Linked DNA regions of Myxococcus hansupus. The protein of the gene in region 1 interacts with the protein of each later gene in a pairwise test. Links are inferred from orthologs where the notes say so. Each region holds a gene or a part of one and is shown on either strand. Other genes may lie near its edges. The genes, in order: lpdA and odhB.

What was found.
Region 2: the proteins of lpdA (region 1) and odhB interact in binary tests that used the Escherichia coli proteins (3 or more experiments, as listed by UniProt). The link is inferred for Myxococcus hansupus from one-to-one orthologs.

What each region holds. Positions count from the first base shown.
Region 1 is NZ_CP012109.1:3,280,279-3,289,219, forward strand. Bases 1,828-4,813 are described here. They hold lpdA (dihydrolipoyl dehydrogenase), read left to right. Parts: upstream 1,828-2,614; coding sequence 2,615-4,012; downstream 4,013-4,813. Other genes in these bases: A176_RS12910 (hypothetical protein), read right to left, coding at 1,828-2,534; lipA (lipoyl synthase), read left to right, coding at 4,271-4,813. In the rest of the region: hisN (histidinol-phosphatase), read left to right, coding at 1-85; bifunctional phosphoribosyl-AMP cyclohydrolase/phosphoribosyl-ATP diphosphatase HisIE, read left to right, coding at 82-687; A176_RS12905 (DofB protein), read left to right, coding at 1,007-1,378; more of A176_RS12910, read right to left, coding at 1,398-1,827; more of lipA, read left to right, coding at 4,814-5,200; A176_RS12925 (dihydrolipoamide acetyltransferase family protein), read left to right, coding at 5,261-6,526; A176_RS12930 (ClpX C4-type zinc finger protein), read left to right, coding at 6,656-8,311; lipoyl(octanoyl) transferase LipB, read left to right, coding at 8,308-8,941. UniProt on the Escherichia coli protein: Lipoamide dehydrogenase is a component of the glycine cleavage system as well as of the alpha-ketoacid dehydrogenase complexes.
Region 2 is NZ_CP012109.1:994,793-1,003,747, forward strand. Bases 3,818-6,817 are described here. They hold odhB (2-oxoglutarate dehydrogenase complex dihydrolipoyllysine-residue succinyltransferase), read right to left. Parts: upstream 5,924-6,817; coding sequence 4,712-5,923; downstream 3,818-4,711. Other genes in these bases: A176_RS04180 (S9 family peptidase), read left to right, coding at 3,818-4,244; A176_RS04185 (cold-shock protein), read right to left, coding at 4,349-4,555; A176_RS04195 (2-oxoglutarate dehydrogenase E1 component), read right to left, coding at 5,913-6,817. Also shown: A176_RS04170 (BamA/TamA family outer membrane protein), read left to right, coding at 1-1,138; more of A176_RS04180, read left to right, coding at 2,040-3,817; more of A176_RS04195, read right to left, coding at 6,818-8,801. UniProt on the Escherichia coli protein: E2 component of the 2-oxoglutarate dehydrogenase (OGDH) complex which catalyzes the second step in the conversion of 2-oxoglutarate to succinyl-CoA and CO(2).

The DNA.
Region 1 (8,941 bases):
CTTCGGAGGCAACGGCATCGCGACGAACGCGGCGCTGGCGGGGCTGGTTCGACAGCGGCTGGGCGCCGTGGAGCCACGCGGATGATCAACCTGGACGCGCTCGACTTCTCGAAGGGCAACGGCACGGTGACGGTCGTGACACAGGACGCACGCACCGGCGATGTGTTGATGGTGGCCCACGCCGACCGTGAGGCGTTGGAGCGCACGCTCGCCTCCGGCGAAATGCACTACCGCTCCCGCACCCGCGGCCCCTGGCACAAGGGCGCCACCAGCGGGAACGTGCAGCGCGTGGTGTCGCTCCACGCGGACTGTGACGGGGACGCGGTGCTGGCACGCGTGGCGCCAGCGGGCCCCGCGTGTCACACCGGCGAGGAGACCTGCTTCGGACCCGGCAGGTGGGATGCACTGGCCGCGTTGGACGCCACGCTGGCGCAACGCGCCGCCCCCACGCCCGCTGACACCTCACCGCCGAGCTACACACGACGGCTGCTCGAAGACAGAAACCTGCGCTTGAAGAAGCTGGGAGAGGAGGCCGCGGAGCTGGTGACCGCGTGCGCGGATGCGGATCCAACGCGCGCGGTAGAGGAGGCCGCCGACCTGCTCTACCACGTGCTCGTCGCCATCCGTCCCCTGGGGCTCACGCTGGACGACGTCAAATCCATCCTCGCGCGTCGGGCCTCGCGCTGAGGCGTGACGAGGGCCGCAGGTATCCTGTTATTTCCTGAACTGAACGTCACTTTTACGGGGTTTCCACGAGAATCAGTGCCGACCCGGTTGGATTTGTCCGCCATTGCTACAGCCTCATGTGTCGCGGAAATGGGCCGAACCCTTCAACGAATGAAGTGTTCCTGCTACAGATCCGAGCGCACGGCGGAGTGGAAAGCCGGGCGAGCGCTGGAGAGGTGCTCGCCTCACCGGAGGCATTGTGAACGGCCCTACGTACAAGGCGGAGATCTTCGACCGAATCGTGTTTTCGCGATGGGACAATCCGCCGACGAAGGAAGACATGACGCTGTTGTTCGCCCAGGTGCAGGAAGCGTCGGCGCGTCTCAACTCGAAGCTCATCTACATCGCGTCGGTGAGTGCGAAGTCGAAGGTTCCCGACGCGAATGATCGCAACATCCTCAACCAGTTCCTCCTGGATGGCCGTCGCACCTGGATGGAGCAGGCGTGGCTCATCTATGAGGGCTCCGACCTGCAGCACAACCTGCAGCGGGTCATCATCTCTGGCGTGCTCATCCTGACGCGCACCTTCGACAACTTCCTGTCGGTGGCGAAGTCGGGAGACTCCATCATCAAGGACGTCAGCGCGGTGTTGAAGAAGGACGCCACGCCGCTCTTCGCCATGGCGAAGGAGCGCGGCCTCCTCGTGAGCTGAGGGACGGCATCGGCGCCCGTCAGCGGGCGCCGATGATCTCCACCTCGTTCAGCACGACGTCTTCACGCTCGGGGAGGACACTCACCGAGTCCACATCGCGCAGCGGCGTCTGGAGCTGGCACTCCTCCCACGCGCCAGTGCCCTGGAACCGGCAGACGGTGGGGTTGACGAAGGAGAAGTCCTTCTCCGGATCCCTCAACCCCACGCCCTTCGGCGTCCGGACAATGGCCCTCACCGACCCCGGTCCGGTGGCGTGGATCCGCACGGCCACGAGCTGCTTCAGCGTGGGCGCATAGCCCGCGCGCAGCGCGCCGTCCGCCTCCCACCGCTCGCTCTTGGGCGCCTTGCCCACCGGAACTCCCGTCTTCACGTCCCGGTCAAACGCCTGGTGTCTGGGCTCGGTGCCCTCCAGGTGGTCCGGCTTGATGGCGCCCGATGTCCCCTCCAGCGGAGCGGCGGCCAGCGCGACCAGGGCGGGAGAGGGCGCTCCGAGGTTCGCGGCGGCGGCACGCAGCACCGCGTCATCCAGGTGTCCTTCCTGGGCGCAGCGTGGCGCCAGCGTTCCAACGAGCGCCAGCACCGGCGGCCGCACCGTGATGTCCGACTGCGCGGCGGGCGCGAGCCCCAACTGGACGAGCGAGGCACAGGCCGCCGCGGTGCCCGGCCCCGCATGGTCCAGGTTCCATTTCGCCAGGGCGGTGTCCGCCTGGGCATTCACGGCGGCTGACAACAGGGCCTGCCCAACGGCCTGGGCACAACTGTTCATGGCGGGCGGACACCGCTCACACAGCGTGCCCAACAGCCCTCGAAGCGGCGTGGCTTCTCCATTGGATAAGGGCGAGCGAACGTCGAGCGCGGCGCTGAGCTCGCATGCCCGGGGAGGGGGCAGCACACACGCCTCCAACCGCCGCTGGGCCTCCGCGACGACCTGGGCGTCCTGCGGCGTCCGGAGGGCGCCCTCGAGCGCCCGTTCCAGGGCGCGGCACTCGGGGCCCGAGGAGGCGGTGGCCCCAGGGGCCGACGGAGCGGGGGCCCCGGCCAGGCGCTCCGGCCGTGGGGCAGACGCTTCATCCTGGTGCGTCACACACCACAGGCGCCCGAAGGCGAGGAGTGCTACCAACATCAAGAGGAGGGTTCGGAGCGGGAAACGGCGCACGAGCAAACTCCTTGATTCCAACCGGGACCGGGGGTTATCAGCCCCACCGGGTTCCATCCTCAAAAATTACGGAGGCGTGCGTGGCTGAGACGTTCGACGTGGTGATCATCGGCTCGGGTCCTGGCGGCTACGTGGGAGCCATTCGCGCGGGTCAGCTCGGCCTGAAGACGGCCATCATCGAGAAGGACAAGCGGCTGGGCGGCACCTGCCTCCACCGCGGCTGCATCCCGACCAAGTCCCTGCTGTGGACCGCGGAGCTCTTCCACCACGTCCGCGAGGCGGCCGACTTCGGCATTGATGTGAGCAGCCCGACCATCAACTGGCCGAACGCGATGAAGCACAAGGACAAGATCGTCACCAAGGGTGCCAACGGCATCGACTTCTTGATGAAGAAGAACAAGGTGACGGTCATCAAGGGCCACGGCCGCATCGCGGGCAAGAACAAGGTCGAGGTCACCGCCGAGGACGGCTCCAAGCAGGTCCTGGACGCGAAGAACATCATCCTCGCCACGGGCTCGGTGCCCAAGTCCCTGCCCAACGTTCCGGTGGACCACAAGCGGGTCCTGAACAGCGACTCCATCCTGCAGATCGACCGCGTTCCCAAGAGCATCATCGTCCTGGGCGCCGGCGCGGTCGGCTGCGAGTTCGCCTCCGTGTTCAACCACGTGGGCAGCAAGACGGCCATCGTGGAGTACCTGCCCGCGCTGCTCCCCATCGAGGACGCGGACATCTCCAAGGAGCTGGAGAAGATCTTCAAGCGCCGCGGCATCGACGTGCACACCGGCTCCGCGGTGGAGAAGGTGGAGCACACGGCGGACGGCGTGCGCGTCACGATGAAGGTCGGCAACGAGACCAAGACGCTGGAGGCGGAGATCCTCCTGTCGGCGGTGGGCCGCTCGCCCGTCACCGAGGACGTCGGTCTGGACAAGACGAGCATCAAGGCCGAGCGCGGCTACATCAAGGTCGACTCGATGCTCCGCACCTCGGAGCCCAACGTGTACGCCGTGGGCGACATCATCCCCACGCCGATGCTGGCCCACATGGCGAGCGCGGAGTGCGTGGTGGCGGTGGAGCACATCGCGGGGAAGAACCCGCAGCCCATCAACTACGACCTGACCCCGTCGGCCACGTACTGCTACCCCGAGGTCGCCTCGGTGGGCCTGACGGAGAAGAAGGCCAAGGAGCGCGGTTACGACGTGAAGGTGGGCATCGCGCCCTTCGCGGCGGTGACCAAGTCGGCCATCTCCAACGAGTCCACGGGCATGGTGAAGATCGTCTCGGACAAGAAGTACGACGAGGTCCTGGGCGTGCACCTCATCGGCCCGCATGCCACGGAGCTCCTGGCCGAGGCGTGTGTCGCGCTGAAGCTGGAGATCACCACCGAGGAGCTGGCGAACACCGTCCACGCGCACCCGACGCTGTCGGAGATCATGCACGAGGGCGCCGAGGCCACGCTGGGCCACCCGCGTCACTTCTGAGCGACCGGCATCGCCCCTGAAGTCCCAGGGCCGTCCCGGTGCGCCGCGGACGGCCCTTTCATTTCCGGCCCCTCGCCGCCACGGCGAGGTGCCAGTCTCCTGGCTGGCAGGTGGCACGGGGCTTCCCGGGCTGCCCTGGGACGGTCGGGGCATTAGTACAGAGGCGACAACTGGCGGACGACTGGTGGATGCTGACGCCTCGCGTCAGTGGCTTCCGCTTGAACGTCCTCCGTCCAACCCATAGAAGGCCCGCGATCCATGGCGACTCCCGACCGGTTCCCTCTCCCCCAGGTGACTGAGACCACCCGCAAGCCGGAGTGGCTGAAGGTGCGGCTCCCGCACGGAGAAGGCTACGAGCGGGTCAAAGCCATCGTGAAGCGCACCAAGCTGGCCACGGTGTGCGAAGAGGCCCGCTGCCCGAACATCGCCGAGTGCTGGGGCGGTGGCACCGCCACGGTGATGCTCATGGGCGAGGTCTGCACGCGCGCGTGCCGCTTCTGCCACGTGAAGGTCGGCGCGCCGCCGCCGCTGGACCCGATGGAGCCCATCCATCTGGCCCAGGCGGTGAAGGAGATGGACCTGGAGTACATCGTCGTCACGTCCGTGAACCGGGATGACCGGCCGGACGGTGGCGCCAGCCACTTCGCGTCCGCCATCCGCGAGCTGCGCCGGGAGAGCCCGCGCACCATCGTCGAGGTCCTCATCCCGGACTTCAAGGGCGTGGAGAAGGATCTGACCACCGTCGCGGAGGCGAAGCCTCACGTGGTGGCGCACAACGTGGAGACGGTGGAGCGGCTGACGCCGACGGTGCGCGATCGCCGCGCCAAGTACCACCAGTCGCTGCGCGTGCTGGAGTACCTCAAGAACCGCCCCGAGGGCCTCTACACCAAGACGTCCGTCATGGTGGGCCTGGGGGAGACGGACGCGGAGCTGGAGCAGACGTTCAAGGACCTGCGCGACGTGGGCGTGGACGTCCTGACGCTGGGCCAGTACCTGCAGCCGTCGCAGTACCACCTGCGCGTGGAGCGCTTCGTCACGCCCGCGCAGTTCGAGGCGTACAAGAAGCTGGCCGAGTCCTACGGCTTCCTCTACGTGGCGTCCGGTCCGCTGGTGCGGTCCAGCTACCGGGCCGCGGAATTCTTCATGAAGGGCCTGATGGAGCGCGAGCGGCTGGAGCGGCTCGGCTGAGTCGCGGTGCTCCGATTCATGGCTTGACCTCACACCCCTGCTTTCTGGAAAGACGACTCCATGGCGATCTTCGAATTCAAGCTCCCCGACCTCGGTGAAGGCGTGATGGAGGGTGAGCTGGTGAAGTGGCACGTGAAGGCGGGCGACTCCATCAAGGAAGACCAGGTGCTCGCCGAGGTGATGACGGACAAGGCCACCGTCACCGTGCCCTCGCCCAAGGCGGGCCGGGTCGTGAAGACGCACGGCAACGAAGGCGACATGGCCAAGGTGCACCAGATCCTGGTCACCCTGGAGGTCGAGGGCGACGTGCCCGTGCAGGCGGGTGGCCATGGTGAGTCCGCGGCGGCGCCCGCGGCCCCGGTGGCGGCGGCCGCCGCGAGTGGCAATGGCTCGGGCGCTCCGGCCTCGGCGTCGAAGGTGCTGGCCACGCCGGTGACGCGGCGGATGGCGCGTGAGCACGGCCTGGACCTGGCGGCGATTCCGGGCACGGGCCCGCAGGGCCGCGTGACGAAGGCGGACGTGGTCGCGGCGCTGGAAGGCGGCGAGAAGAACGTGGTGGCGGCGGCTCCGGCCGCGCAGCAGACCCGGCCCGCGGCGCCTCCGGTCAGCTCGGGTGCCTCCGACGAGCGCATCGCGCTGCGCGGCCTGCGCAAGAAGATCGCGGAGAAGATGGTGCGCTCGAAGTTCACCGCGCCGCACTTCGCGTTCGTGGAGGAAGTGGACGCCACGGACCTGGTGGCGCTGCGTGCCCGGCTGAACGCGCAGCTCGCGGCGGCGGGGGACAGCACCAAGCTCAACTACCTGCCGTTCATCATCAAGGCGACGGTGGCGGCGCTGAAGAAGTTCCCGCACCTCAACGCGAACTTCGACGAGGCGTCGCAGGAGCTGGTGGTCCGCGGCGAGTACAACATCGGCATGGCCGCCGCGACGCCGGACGGCCTCACGGTCGCGGTGGTGAAGAACGCGGACCGCCTGACGCTGGGCGAGCTGGCCCGCGAGACGGCGCGTCTGGGCGCCGCCGCGCGTGACCGCAAGCTGAAGATGGAGGAGCTGACGGGGGGCACGTTCACCATCAGCTCGCTGGGGCAGAGCGGTGGCCTCTTCGCCACGCCCATCATCAACCACCCCGAGGTGGGCATCCTCGGCGTGCACCGCCTGAAGAAGCGCCCGGCGGTGGTGGGCGACCAGGTCGTGGTGCGCGACATGATGAACCTGTCGCTGTCGTGCGACCACCGCGTCATCGACGGCTCGGTCGCCGCGGACTTCACGTACGAGATCATCAAGTACCTGGAGAAGCCGGACCTGCTGTTCCTGGCCATGGCGTGAAGTGAGCGCCGTGTCCGTGCCATGCCCCAGAGGTGATGGGGCGTGGTGCCGGCCCTGGGAGCGCCTGGTTGTGGGGGCCCTGTACGAGGGCCGCGCGCCAGGGGCTCGGGCCGGTTAGTCTCCCTGGGTATGGCCGAGAACCCTCGCGAGCTGATCCGCGCCGCGCAGTCCGCCGAGACACAGGGGGACATGGCCCGTGCGGTGGAGTGCCTCCAGAAAGCGGCGGAGCTTTATCGCGATGCCGGCAACGTGCAGCGGGCGCTCCAGTTGCTGCGCCATGCGAGCCGGCTGGACGAGCGCCGGACGGACATCGCGGAAGAGGTGAACCGGCTGGAGTGGCTGCCGGGGGCGCTCCTCGCGAGGCCCCAGCCGGACGATGACGAGGACGCGGTGCTGGCATCCTCGCTGGAGCAGACCGTGGAAGGCGGGCTGATTCCGGAGGTCGTTCACCGGCAGCGGCTCCTCGAGGATGCCCTGCGCGAGGCGGTGCTGCACGCCAGCGAAGAGGCACCTCGTGACGCTGCCCAGTCGTGGGTCATCGACTCCGAAGTCACGGAGGACTTGCCGCGGCTCGATGCGCAGCTCGCGCATGTGGGGGGCGAGGACAGCGCTGCGTCGACCGAGGCTGCTCCGCGCGAGCAGGTCGCCACGGCACGTGACGGCGAGCGTTCTGAACCGCTCGATGTTCCGAACACCAGTGCCGTGGCTGGCGCCGAAGCCGCTTCGCACACGCAGGAGGAGGATCCTCGCGCTGCCCGTGTCTCAGGGGGCGCTGAAACGCAGGAAGGCTTCGCGGAACAGGGCGCTGCTCCAGAGTCGGCCCTTGAAGGGGCGTCCGACGCGGACCTGACTTCGGCGCCTCCTGTCCGGCGCCGCCGAGAGGCCCGGCTCATCGAACGCGGCCCCACGCGCGCGGACGCGGCACTCGACGCCTGGTGCTCCTTCTGCTGCCGCCCCCGCACCGACACAGGCGATCTGATCGCGGGGCCCGCGGGCGCCTTCATCTGCAAGAGCTGCCTGCTCGAATCCCAGTCCTTGCTCGGAGATGTCACACCCGTGCCTCCGCCGCCCGTCGCGCGGTCTGACAGGGCGGTGGAGCCCGTCGTGGGCCTCGTGGGGCAGCAGGCGGCTCAAGCGCTGCTCGCGCAATCGCTCCAGGGCCACGCGGGGTGCCTCCTCGTCGTCGGCCCGGAAGGCTGTGGCAAGAGCATCTGGTTCCAGCAGCTCCAACGCGAGGGCCAGGGCCTCATCACGTTGGTCGCGGACCTGGACGTGGCCAGCACGTCACGTCCCGTGCTCGTGGAGGACGTGGACCGGCTGAACGAGGCGTCGCTCGCGCTGCTGTGCGCTTTCCTCAAGCGGCCGCGGCACCACCGGCCCACTGTCATCCTCAGCGCGAGAGGGCGTGTCACGGAGCCTCGGGATTGGATGTTGCGCGGCGACGCGCGCAGCCTCCCCCTGTGGACCACGGTGTCCCTCCGTCAGGCCGTGCGGGACGCCGTCCCCACGTCCGTCCTGGAGCACGTCCAGGCTCTGCTGCCCGTGCACGCGCCCACCCAGGCTGACTACATCGAGATCGCCCGCCAGCGTCTGTCCCTGCGCGAGCCCACGGTCTCTCTCTCCGAGGACGTGCTCCGCGCCCTGGCGGCGGCGGCGGCGCGCTCGCCCCGAGCGGGCCATGAGCTGCACGCGCTCCTCAACCGGGTGCCCGCGGGAACGTGGGGATTGGAGCCGGCGGCTCCTCCCTCCGCCTCCCGGAAGGCACGAAGGAAACCCACGCGATGAACACCCTCACTGTCTACCGGCTGGGCCGAGTGGAGTACGAGGACGGCCTCCAACTGATGCACCTCTTCAGCGAGTCGCGCCGGCAGGGCCTGTCGGGCGACGTGCTCCTCCTGTTGGAGCATCCCGCCGTGCTCACCCTGGGCCGCGCCGCGAAGCGAGAGAACATCGTCGCCACGGACGCGCAGCTCGCGGACAAAGGCGTGGAGGTCTTCGAGACCAACCGCGGAGGCGACGTCACGTACCACGGTCCAGGTCAGCTCGTGGGCTACCCCATCTTCCTGCTGCCGGAGGACAGGCGGGACGTGCGCCGCTACGTGCGCGATGTGGAGCGCTCCATCATGCAGGTGCTGGAGCGGTGGGGCATCACGGCGGGGCCCATCCCCAAGTGGCCCGGCGTCTGGATTGGCGAGGAAGGGGCCCCGGACACGCGCAAGGTCGCCGCCATTGGCGTGCACCTGTCCCGCTGGCTCACCACGCACGGCTTCGCGCTCAACGTGAACACGAACATGGACCACTTCCAGTTCATCGTTCCCTGCGGCATCCGCGAGGCGGGCGTCACCTCCATGCAGCGTGAGCTGGGCCGCGCCCTGCCCATGGCGGAGGTGGAGGAGGCCGCGGCCAACAGCTTCT
Region 2 (8,955 bases), 2.3 Mb from region 1 along the record:
GTGGTCGCTCAGTGAATCCATCGCCGTCATCCAGGGCCGGGAGAGTGGCCAGACGGAAGGCTCACGCGGCAGCCTCTCCGTGAGCCGGCCGTTGTATTCGCTGTCCACGCCGTGGAGCGCCAGCGCCTCCGTGGCCTGGAACGTGGAGACCAACCGCGTCTACCGGGGCGCGTCCATCTGGCAGCTCCCGTTCCCCGGCGGGCCGGCCGTGCCGTACGTCTACCGGACGGAGGAGGTGGTGGGCGGGCTCGCGTACACCCGCTCCTTGGGCACGCGCTACAAGTGGAACATCGGCGGCACGGTGGGCGCCTATCACTACGCCTACGGCGCGCCGCTGGCGTCCGGGCTCTCCCCGGAGCAGTCGGAGTGGTTCAACCGCAACTACCTGCCACGCGCCGAGGACGCGGGCTACGTGGGCCTCAGCCTGCGCGCCTTCGACGCGCGCTACGAGGTGCTGCGCGACGTGGACTCGTACGTGCTGGCCGAGGACTTCCAGATGGGGCACTGGATTTCCGCCACGCTGCGCTACGCGCCCCCGGTGTTCGGCGAGCGCAGCCACTTCGCCGAAGGTGGCCTCGCGCTGCGCTACCGCTTGCGGCTGGGCGACACGCTCACCACCGCGTCCGTGTCGGGCGCCATCCGCCGGCAGTTGGGTGAGCATGGCGCGTGGAACAACCGGCGCTGGGCGGCGGAGCTCATCGAGGTGTCCCCCAAGGTGCTGGGTGGACGCTTCGTGGCGCGCGGGCTGTTGGATGTGAACATCGACGACTTGTTCGACCGCATCCACCTGCTGGGCGGCGCCAACGGCCTGCGCGGCGCGGGCGCGGACGCGTACTCGGGCCGGCGGCTGCTCCTCTTCAACCTGGAGTACCGGAGCCGGCCCATCGTCGTGAAGACGGTGCACCTGGGCGGGGTGCTCTTCTGGGACTCGGGCAGCGCCTTCAATGACAGGCCCGCCATGGTGCACACGGTGGGCATGGGCCTGCGGCTGCTCTTCCCGCAGTTCAACGTGCTGCCGTTCCGCGTGGACTTCGGCTACGTGCTCAACGACGCCCGGCCGCCGGTGGGCAGCCGCTTCTCCTTCGCGGGCGGGCAGATGACGGACATCCGCCCCAACTTCATGGAGACGCCGCTGTAGCGCTCACGGCGGTTCGGTGCGCAGCAGTTCCCGGAAAAGCACGTCCGCGGCGTCTTGGAACAGCACCCCGGACGCGAGCAGCCCGCCGCAGTGGTGGGGCTCGCGCGCCAGCGTCAGCGCCACCGTCTTGCCCAGCACCGCGTCCCAGAAGGGGCCGGAGTCCGCGGGAAGCAGGAACTCGCGAATCACCTGTTGGGGCCAGGGCAGCACCGTCGTCGGGTCGGCGTCGCTCAGGGAGGTGAAGCAGTCCAGGTCCACGTCCAGCAGCACGCGCTCGGCGGCGTCCAGCACGTCGCGCACGGCGTCGCCGGGGCGGGGTGGCTCCAGGCCTCGGCGGCCCGGTCCACGGTGGGCACCGCCACCAGCCGGTGCGGGCGTCCCCGGGTGTCCACGTAGGTGTCGGCGGTGAAGGCGCCCCGGGGGCGGGTCCGGGCAATCAGGAGGGCGTCACCCACCAGCCCCGCCTCCATGGCCGCGAGGATGTGGTCGTAGTTGCGGACGTCCAGGGACCAGCGGGCGTGCTCGTCCAGCGCGCGCAGCCCGGCGGCCCGGTCCGGCACGGCGGCGGGCCGCTGGGGCACGACGGTGTCCAGGTGCCGGTCCAGCGTCACCAGCAGTGCGGGAGCGCCCGCGTCTCCTAGGGCGCAGGCCCAGGCGGGCAGGGCGAGCCGGTGCGGGTCGAACACGTACGCGTCCGAGGGGCCGCGGCCTCCGCCCAGGCCCAGCCGGATGATGCCGGCCAGCCGCAGGTGCCGCAGGGCGTCGTCTTCCGTGTCCATGACGTCGGGAATCCTCCAGCGCGCCGGGCGTTTGCTCCGGCCGCGTGGCCGCCGAGTGTAGGCTGCCTCACGCACCTTTCCACGAAAGGAGCCCCGCCCTTCCCGCGGGGATTCGACGACGCATGCGCCACGTCCTCACCGCCGCGCTCCTGCTTGCGAGCGCTACTCCCTCCGCCCAGGAGCAGAAGCCCCTGACCATGTCCAAGACGCAGGTGTCGCAAGACCCCTTCCTGCGCCAGTTCTCGGAGACGCGCCGCTTCATGAGCGGCCGGCCCGGCGGCGTGCGCATCTCCCCCGACGAGAAGAGCATCCTCTTCCTGCGCACCCAGCCCACGTCCAACGTGCAGACGCTCTACGCGTTCGACGTGGAGAGCGGGCAGACGCGGGAGCTGCTCACGCCCGAGGCCATCCTCAAGGGCGCCGAGGAGACGCTCACCACCGAGGAGAAGGCCCGCCGTGAGCGCATGCGTGTCAGCGCCCGGGGCATCACCAGCTACCAGGTGTCCGACGACGGCAACCGGCTGCTCGTGCCCCTGTCCGGCCGCCTCTACGTGGTGGACCGCGTCAGCGGCAAGGTGACGGAGCTGAAGACGGGCCCGGGGACGTTGGACCCGCGCTTCTCGCCGGACGGCAAGCAGGTGGCCTACGTGCGGGACAACGACGTGTACCGCATCGACGTGGCCGCCAACCGCGAGCAGCGCGTCACCAAGGGCGGCACCGCGGCGAAGACGCACGGCGTGGCCGAGTTCGTCGCCCAGGAGGAGATGGGCCGCTTCACCGGCTACTGGTGGAGCCCGGACGCGAAGTCCGTCGCCTACACGGAGTCGGACACGTCGGACGTGGAGAAGCTCACCATCGTCGACGTCATGCACCCCGAGCGCGGCGGCGAGGAGTTCGCGTACCCGCGCCCTGGCAAGGCCAACGCCAAGGTGCGCCTGGGCATCAGCCCCGCCGCGGGCGGTCGCACCGTCTGGGCGCAGTGGGACGCGGCGAAGTACCCGTACCTGGCCACCGTGGCGTGGCCCAAGGGCGGCCCGCTCACCGTGCTGGTGCAGAACCGGGAGCAGACGGAGCAGAAGCTGCTCGCGGTGGACCCGCGCACGGGCAAGTCGAAGGAGCTGCTCACGGAGACGGACAAGGCCTGGCTCAACCTGGAGCAGGCCTTCCCGCTGTGGCTGGAGGATGGCAGCGGCTTCCTCTGGTACACCGAGCGCAACGGCGGCCCGGAGGTGGAGTTGCGCAACGCGGATGGCTCGCTGGCGCGCACCGTGGTGAAGCCGGACGCGGGCTTCCGCTCGCTGGCGCGCTACGTCCAGAAGGAGGACACGCTCTACTTCAACGGCGGCCCCAACCCCACGCAGAGCCACCTGTGGCGCGTGAAGGCGGGCGGCGCGCCGGAGAAGGTGACGACGGGGCTCGACATCGAGTCGGGCACGGTGTCCAAGAGCGGCGGCCTGGTGGTGATGAACGGCCAGGGCCTGAAGGCCATGCCCAAGGTGCAGGTGGTGCGCGGCGACGGCACCCGCGTGGGCGAGCTGCCCTCGGTGGCGCAGGAGCCGCCCTACGTTCCCAACGTGGAGCAGCGGCAGGTGGGCCCCGAGCGCTTCTGGACGTCCCTGGTGCGCCCGCGCGACTTCAAGCCCGGCAAGAAGCTGCCCGTCATCGTCGAGGTGTACGGCGGCCCCACCACCACCGTGGTCCACAAGAGCATGGCCGCGCACCTGATGTCGCAGTGGGTGGCGGACCAGGGCTTCCTCGTCGTGAAGATTGACGGCCGGGGCACCCCGCTGCGCGGCGCGAAGTGGGAGCGCGAGGTGAAGGGCGACTTCGCCGGCGTCACGATTGATGACCAGGCCGCCGCCATCCAGGCGCTGGCGAAGGAAGTCCCGGAGATTGATTTGGCCCGCGTGGGCATCTCCGGCTGGAGCTTCGGCGGGTACATGTCCGCCCTGGCCGTGCTCAAGCGCCCGGATGTCTTCAAGGCCGGCGTGGCCGGCGCCCCGGTGGTGGACTGGCTGGACTACGACACCCACTACACCGAGCGCTACCTGGGCGTGCCGCAGCAGAACCCGGAGGCCTACGAGAAGAGCTCGCTGCTCACGTACGCCAAGCAGGACAAGCCCATGGGCAAGCTGCTGCTCATCCACGGCACCGCGGATGACAACGTGTACTTCTTCCACACGCTGAAGCTGAGCGACGCGCTCTTCCGCGCTGGCAAGCAGCACGACTTGCTGCCGCTCAGCGGCTTGACGCACATGGTGCCGGACCCGCTCGTCACGCAGCGCCAGTGGGAGCGCGTGATGGACCACTTCAAGCGCAACCTGTAGGCCGCGCGGCCGTCAGGCTTTGGATAAACAGAGGCCCGGTCCCCAGGTGGTGGGGCCGGGCCTCTTGTCATCGGCCAGTCCGGAAGGAATGGCTGACGGACGCGTTAGCCGGCGGCGCGGACGTTCTGCGCCTGCAGGCCCTTGGGGCCGCGGGTGACTTCGAACTCCACCTTCTGGCCCTCGGCCAGGGTGCGGAAGCCGTCCATGTTGATGGCGGTGTGGTGACAGAACACATCCTCACCACCGCCGTCCTGGGTGATGAAGCCAAAGCCCTTCGCGTCGTTGAACCACTTCACGGAACCGGTTGCCATTGCGCTTCCTTCAGTCTCGCGGGGCGGCGCGAGGAGAGCCGCCCGTTCTTCCCGCCCCCGACAACCGGGAGACACTCCCAGTCATAGTGAAACGGCCGGCTGGAAGTCCAGCCGGCCGCCCGGAATGCAAGTCTTGCCCGGATGCCGGGCCTGAAGTCAGACGTCGAGGAGCAGCCGCTCCGGGTCCTCGATGCACTCCTTCACGCGCACCAGGAACTGCACGGCCTCGCGGCCGTCCACCAGGCGGTGGTCGTAGGTGAGCGCGACGAACATGATGGGCCGGATGACGACCTGGCCGTCGCGGGCCACGGGGCGCTCGACGATGTTGTGCATGCCCAGGATGCCCGTCTGCGGCGGGTTCAGGATGGGCGTGGACAGCATGGAGCCGAAGATGCCGCCGTTGGTGATGGTGAAGGTGCCACCCTGCAGGTCGGACAGGGCCAGCTTGTCGTTGCGCGCCTTGGTGCCCAGCTCTCCGACGGTCTTCTCCAGCTCCGCCAGGCCCTGCTTGTCCGCGTTGCGCACCACCGGCACCACCAGACCGCGGCTGCCGCTGACGGCCACGCCGATGTCGTAGTAGTGCTTGAAGATGACGTCCTCTCCGTCAATCTCCGCGTTGATTTGCGGGAAGGCCTTGAGGGCCTCGACGGAGGCGCGGATGAAGAAGCTCATGAAGCCGAGCTTCACGCCGTGCTTCTGCTGGAACTTGTCGTTGTACTTCTTGCGCAGGGCCATCACCTCGCCCATGTCCACCTCGTTGAAGGTGGTGAGCATGGCGGCGGTGGACTGGGCCTGGATGAGGCGCTCGGCCACGCGCTTGCGCAGCGGCGTCATCCGCACGCGCTCCTCGCGGGCGGCGTTCGGGCGGGGGCCGGCGGGCTGCGCCGGGGCGGCGGGGGCCTGGGCGGGCGTGGACGGGCCCTTGAGCTGACCCAGCACGTCGTCCTTGTGCACGCGGCCACCGGAGCCGCTGCCCTTCACCTGGGAGATGTCCACCCGGTTCTCCTCGGCCACCTTGCGCGCGGTGGGCGTGGAGCGGGCGTCGGACCCGGACGCCGCGGGCGCCTCGGCGGCGGGAGCGGGCGCGGCCGGAGCCGGCGCCGCGGCGGGCTTGGAGGCGGAAGCCCCCGCGCCGGCCTCGATGAGCCCGAGCACGTCGCCCACGCGGACCTTGTCGCCCTCCTTGAAGGCGATGCTGGCCAGCGAGCCCGCGGACGGGGCCGGCACGTCGATGGTGACCTTGTCGGTCTCCAGGACGACGAGCGGCTCATCGGCGGTGACGGCGTCACCCGACTTCTTGTTCCACTTGCCGATGATGGCTTCGGTGATGGATTCGCCCAGGGGCGGCACTTTGATTTCAACGGCCATTCTTGGTCCCTCGGAGGATGGCTTCCTCGATGATGAGCTGCTGCTCGTACTCGTGGGTCTTGGGGAAGCCCGTGGCGGGGCTGGCGGCTTCGGCCCGACCGATGTAGCCGATCTTCACCTGCTGCTGCGACTGCGTGGACGCCAGGTCATGGAGACGGGGGAACATGAAGTGCCACGCGCCCGCGTTGCGCGGCTCCTCCTGCACCCAGAGCAGCTCACCGAGCTTCGGCATCTTCGCGATGAGCCCCGTCAGCGCGTCGGCGGGGAACGGGTAGAGCTGCTCCAGCCGGACGATGGCGATGCTGTCGTCCTTGCGCTCGTCCCGCGCCTTCACCAGGTCGTAGTACACCTTGCCGCTGCACAAGAGCAGCCGCGTCACGTTCGCCGGGTCCACCCGGTCCAGGATGACTTCCTGGAAGGTGCCCGTGGCCAGCTCGTCCACCTTGCTGGTGGCCTCCGGCCGGCGCAGCAGGCTCTTGGGCGACATGATGACCAGCGGCTTGCGCACCGGGCGCAGCACCTGGCGGCGCAGCAGGTGGAAGATCTGCGCCGGCGTCGTCGGGTAGCAGACCTGGATGTTGTCCTCGGCGCACAGGTCCAGGAAGCGCTCCAGGCGCGCGCTGGAGTGCTCCGGGCCCTGGCCTTCATAGCCGTGGGGCAGCAGCAGGGTGAGGCCGCTCAGGCGGCGCCACTTGCTCTCACCGGCGGCGATGAACTGGTCGATGATGATCTGCGCGCCGTTGCCGAAGTCGCCGAACTGCGCTTCCCAGGCGGTGAGGCCGTCCGGCACGTCCAGGCTGTAGCCGTACTCGAAGCCGAGCACGCCCATCTCCGACAGCGGGCTGTTGTAGATGTGGAAGCCGTTCTTGCCCTTGCCGCTGACGAACTGGCGCAGGGGGACGAACTTCTCGCCCGTCTTCACGTCGTGCACCACCGCGTGGCGGTGGCTGAACGTGCCGCGCTCGCTGTCCTGGCCGGTGATGCGGATGTTGTAGCCCTCGGAGAGCAGCGTGGCGTAGGCCAGCGACTCGCCCTCGCTCCACTGCAGCTCGCCGCTGTCCAGCATGCCCAGGCGCTTCTTGATGACGGTGCGCTCCACGTCGCGGTGGACGTTGAAGCCCTCCGGCAGCGTGGACAGCGTGCGCAGCGCATCGCAGAGCACCTGCTTGTCCACCGCGGTGGACACGTCCGGCGCGCTCTTCAACGAGCCGCCCTGGTAGGGCTTCCACAGGCCCTCCAGCGCGCTGGGCTCCTTGAACTGGCTCTCCTGGCGCGCGCGGGTGAGCGCCGCGTCGAAGTCCTGCTGGCACTTCTGCTTGATGGCCTCGGACTCCTCGGCCGGAATCTTGCCCTGCTCCGCCAGCTTCGCCGCGTAGCGCGTGCGCACCGTCGGGTGCTTGCGGATGATTTCGTACATCGCCGGCTGGGTGAACGCGGGCTCGTCACCCTCGTTGTGGCCGTAGCGGCGGTAGCAGACCAGGTCGATGACGACGTCCGTCTTGAACGTCTGGCGGTACTCGGCCACCAGCTTCGCCACGTGGACGCAGGCCTCCGGGTCATCTCCATTCACATGGAAGATGGGGATGTCCAGCATCTGCGCGATGGCGGTGGAGTAGAGGGACGAGCGCGAGTCGTGCGGGTCGGTGGTGAAGCCGACCTGGTTGTTGATGACGACGTGGACCGTGCCGCCCGTGGTGTAGCCCTTGAGGCCGGACAGGTTGAGCGTCTCCGGCACCACGCCCTGACCGATGAAGGCCGCGTCGCCGTGGATGAGCAGCGGCATCACGCCGGTGCGCTCCGTGTCGCCGCCGCGGTCCTGCTTGGCGCGCACGCGGCCCTCCACCACCGGGTCCACCGCTTCCAGGTGGCTGGGGTTGAAGGCCAGCGACAGGTGCAGCTTCTTGCCCTGGCGCGTGACGTGGTCCGACGAGAAGCCCATGTGGTACTTCACGTCGCCGCGGCCCAGGTAGGCCTGCGGGTTCCGGGGACCGTCGAACTCGCTGAAGATCTGGTCCGGCTGCTTGCCCAGGATGTTCGTCAGCACGTTGAGGCGGCCGCGGTGGGCCATGCCGATGACGATCTCCTTCAGGCCCATGCCGGTGGCCACTTCACCCAGCGCGTCCAGCATGGGGATGAGCGACTCGCCGCCGTCCAGGCTGAAGCGCTTGGCGCCCACGTACTTGGTGTGGAGGAAGTGCTCGAATCCCTCCGCGTAGGACAGCTTGGTGAGGATGTGCCGGCACTCGTCGGGGGAGAAGTCCGTGCGGTTCTCCACCGACTCCATCCGGTGCATCAGCCAGCGGCGGCGCTGGCTGTCGAGCATGTGCATGTACTCGATGCCGATGGTGTCCGTGTACGTGCGGCGCAGGCGCGTCAGCAGGTCGCCCAGGCGCACGCGCTGGTCGCCGAACACGCCGTTGGTCTCCACGAGCTGCTGGGACTCGGCGTCGGTGAAGTGGCTGTCGTCCACCAGCGCGACGTCCGCCACGTGCTCCAGCGCGGGGCGCGCGCGGCCGAGCGGATCCAGCTTCGCGCGCAGGTGGCCGCGCAGGCGGAAGGCGAAGATGACGTGGTCCACGCGGGCCTGCAGCGCCGCGATGTCCTGCGTGGGCGCGGCGGCGGGCGTCGCGACCGGCGCGGGCGCGGCGGGGGCCTGCTGCGCCTTGGCCGCCTTTCCGTTGGCCTTGTTCGCGGCGGGAGCCGGTGCCGGCTCCAGCAGCTTGGTGCTGAAGATGGGTCGGCCGGCGCCGTTGCTGCGGTCGAAGACCTCGCGCCAGCTTGTATCCACGCTGGCGGGGTCCTCCAGATATCGGGCGTAGAGGCCCTCGATGAAGTCGATGTTGGCGCCGGAAAGGAACGTGTCCTGGAAATTCGCCATGGCGGTGTCGTCTTTTACTGGAAGGGCGCCCCGTTGGGGGGTTTTCGCAGCACCTTTTTGTCGCGGTTGCCCGGCGGGCGATAAGCCACACCACCTGCAGGGGAGCAGGTGGATTCATGCGCGGCGTGAGCGCAACTTCAACCGTTCCTTCCGG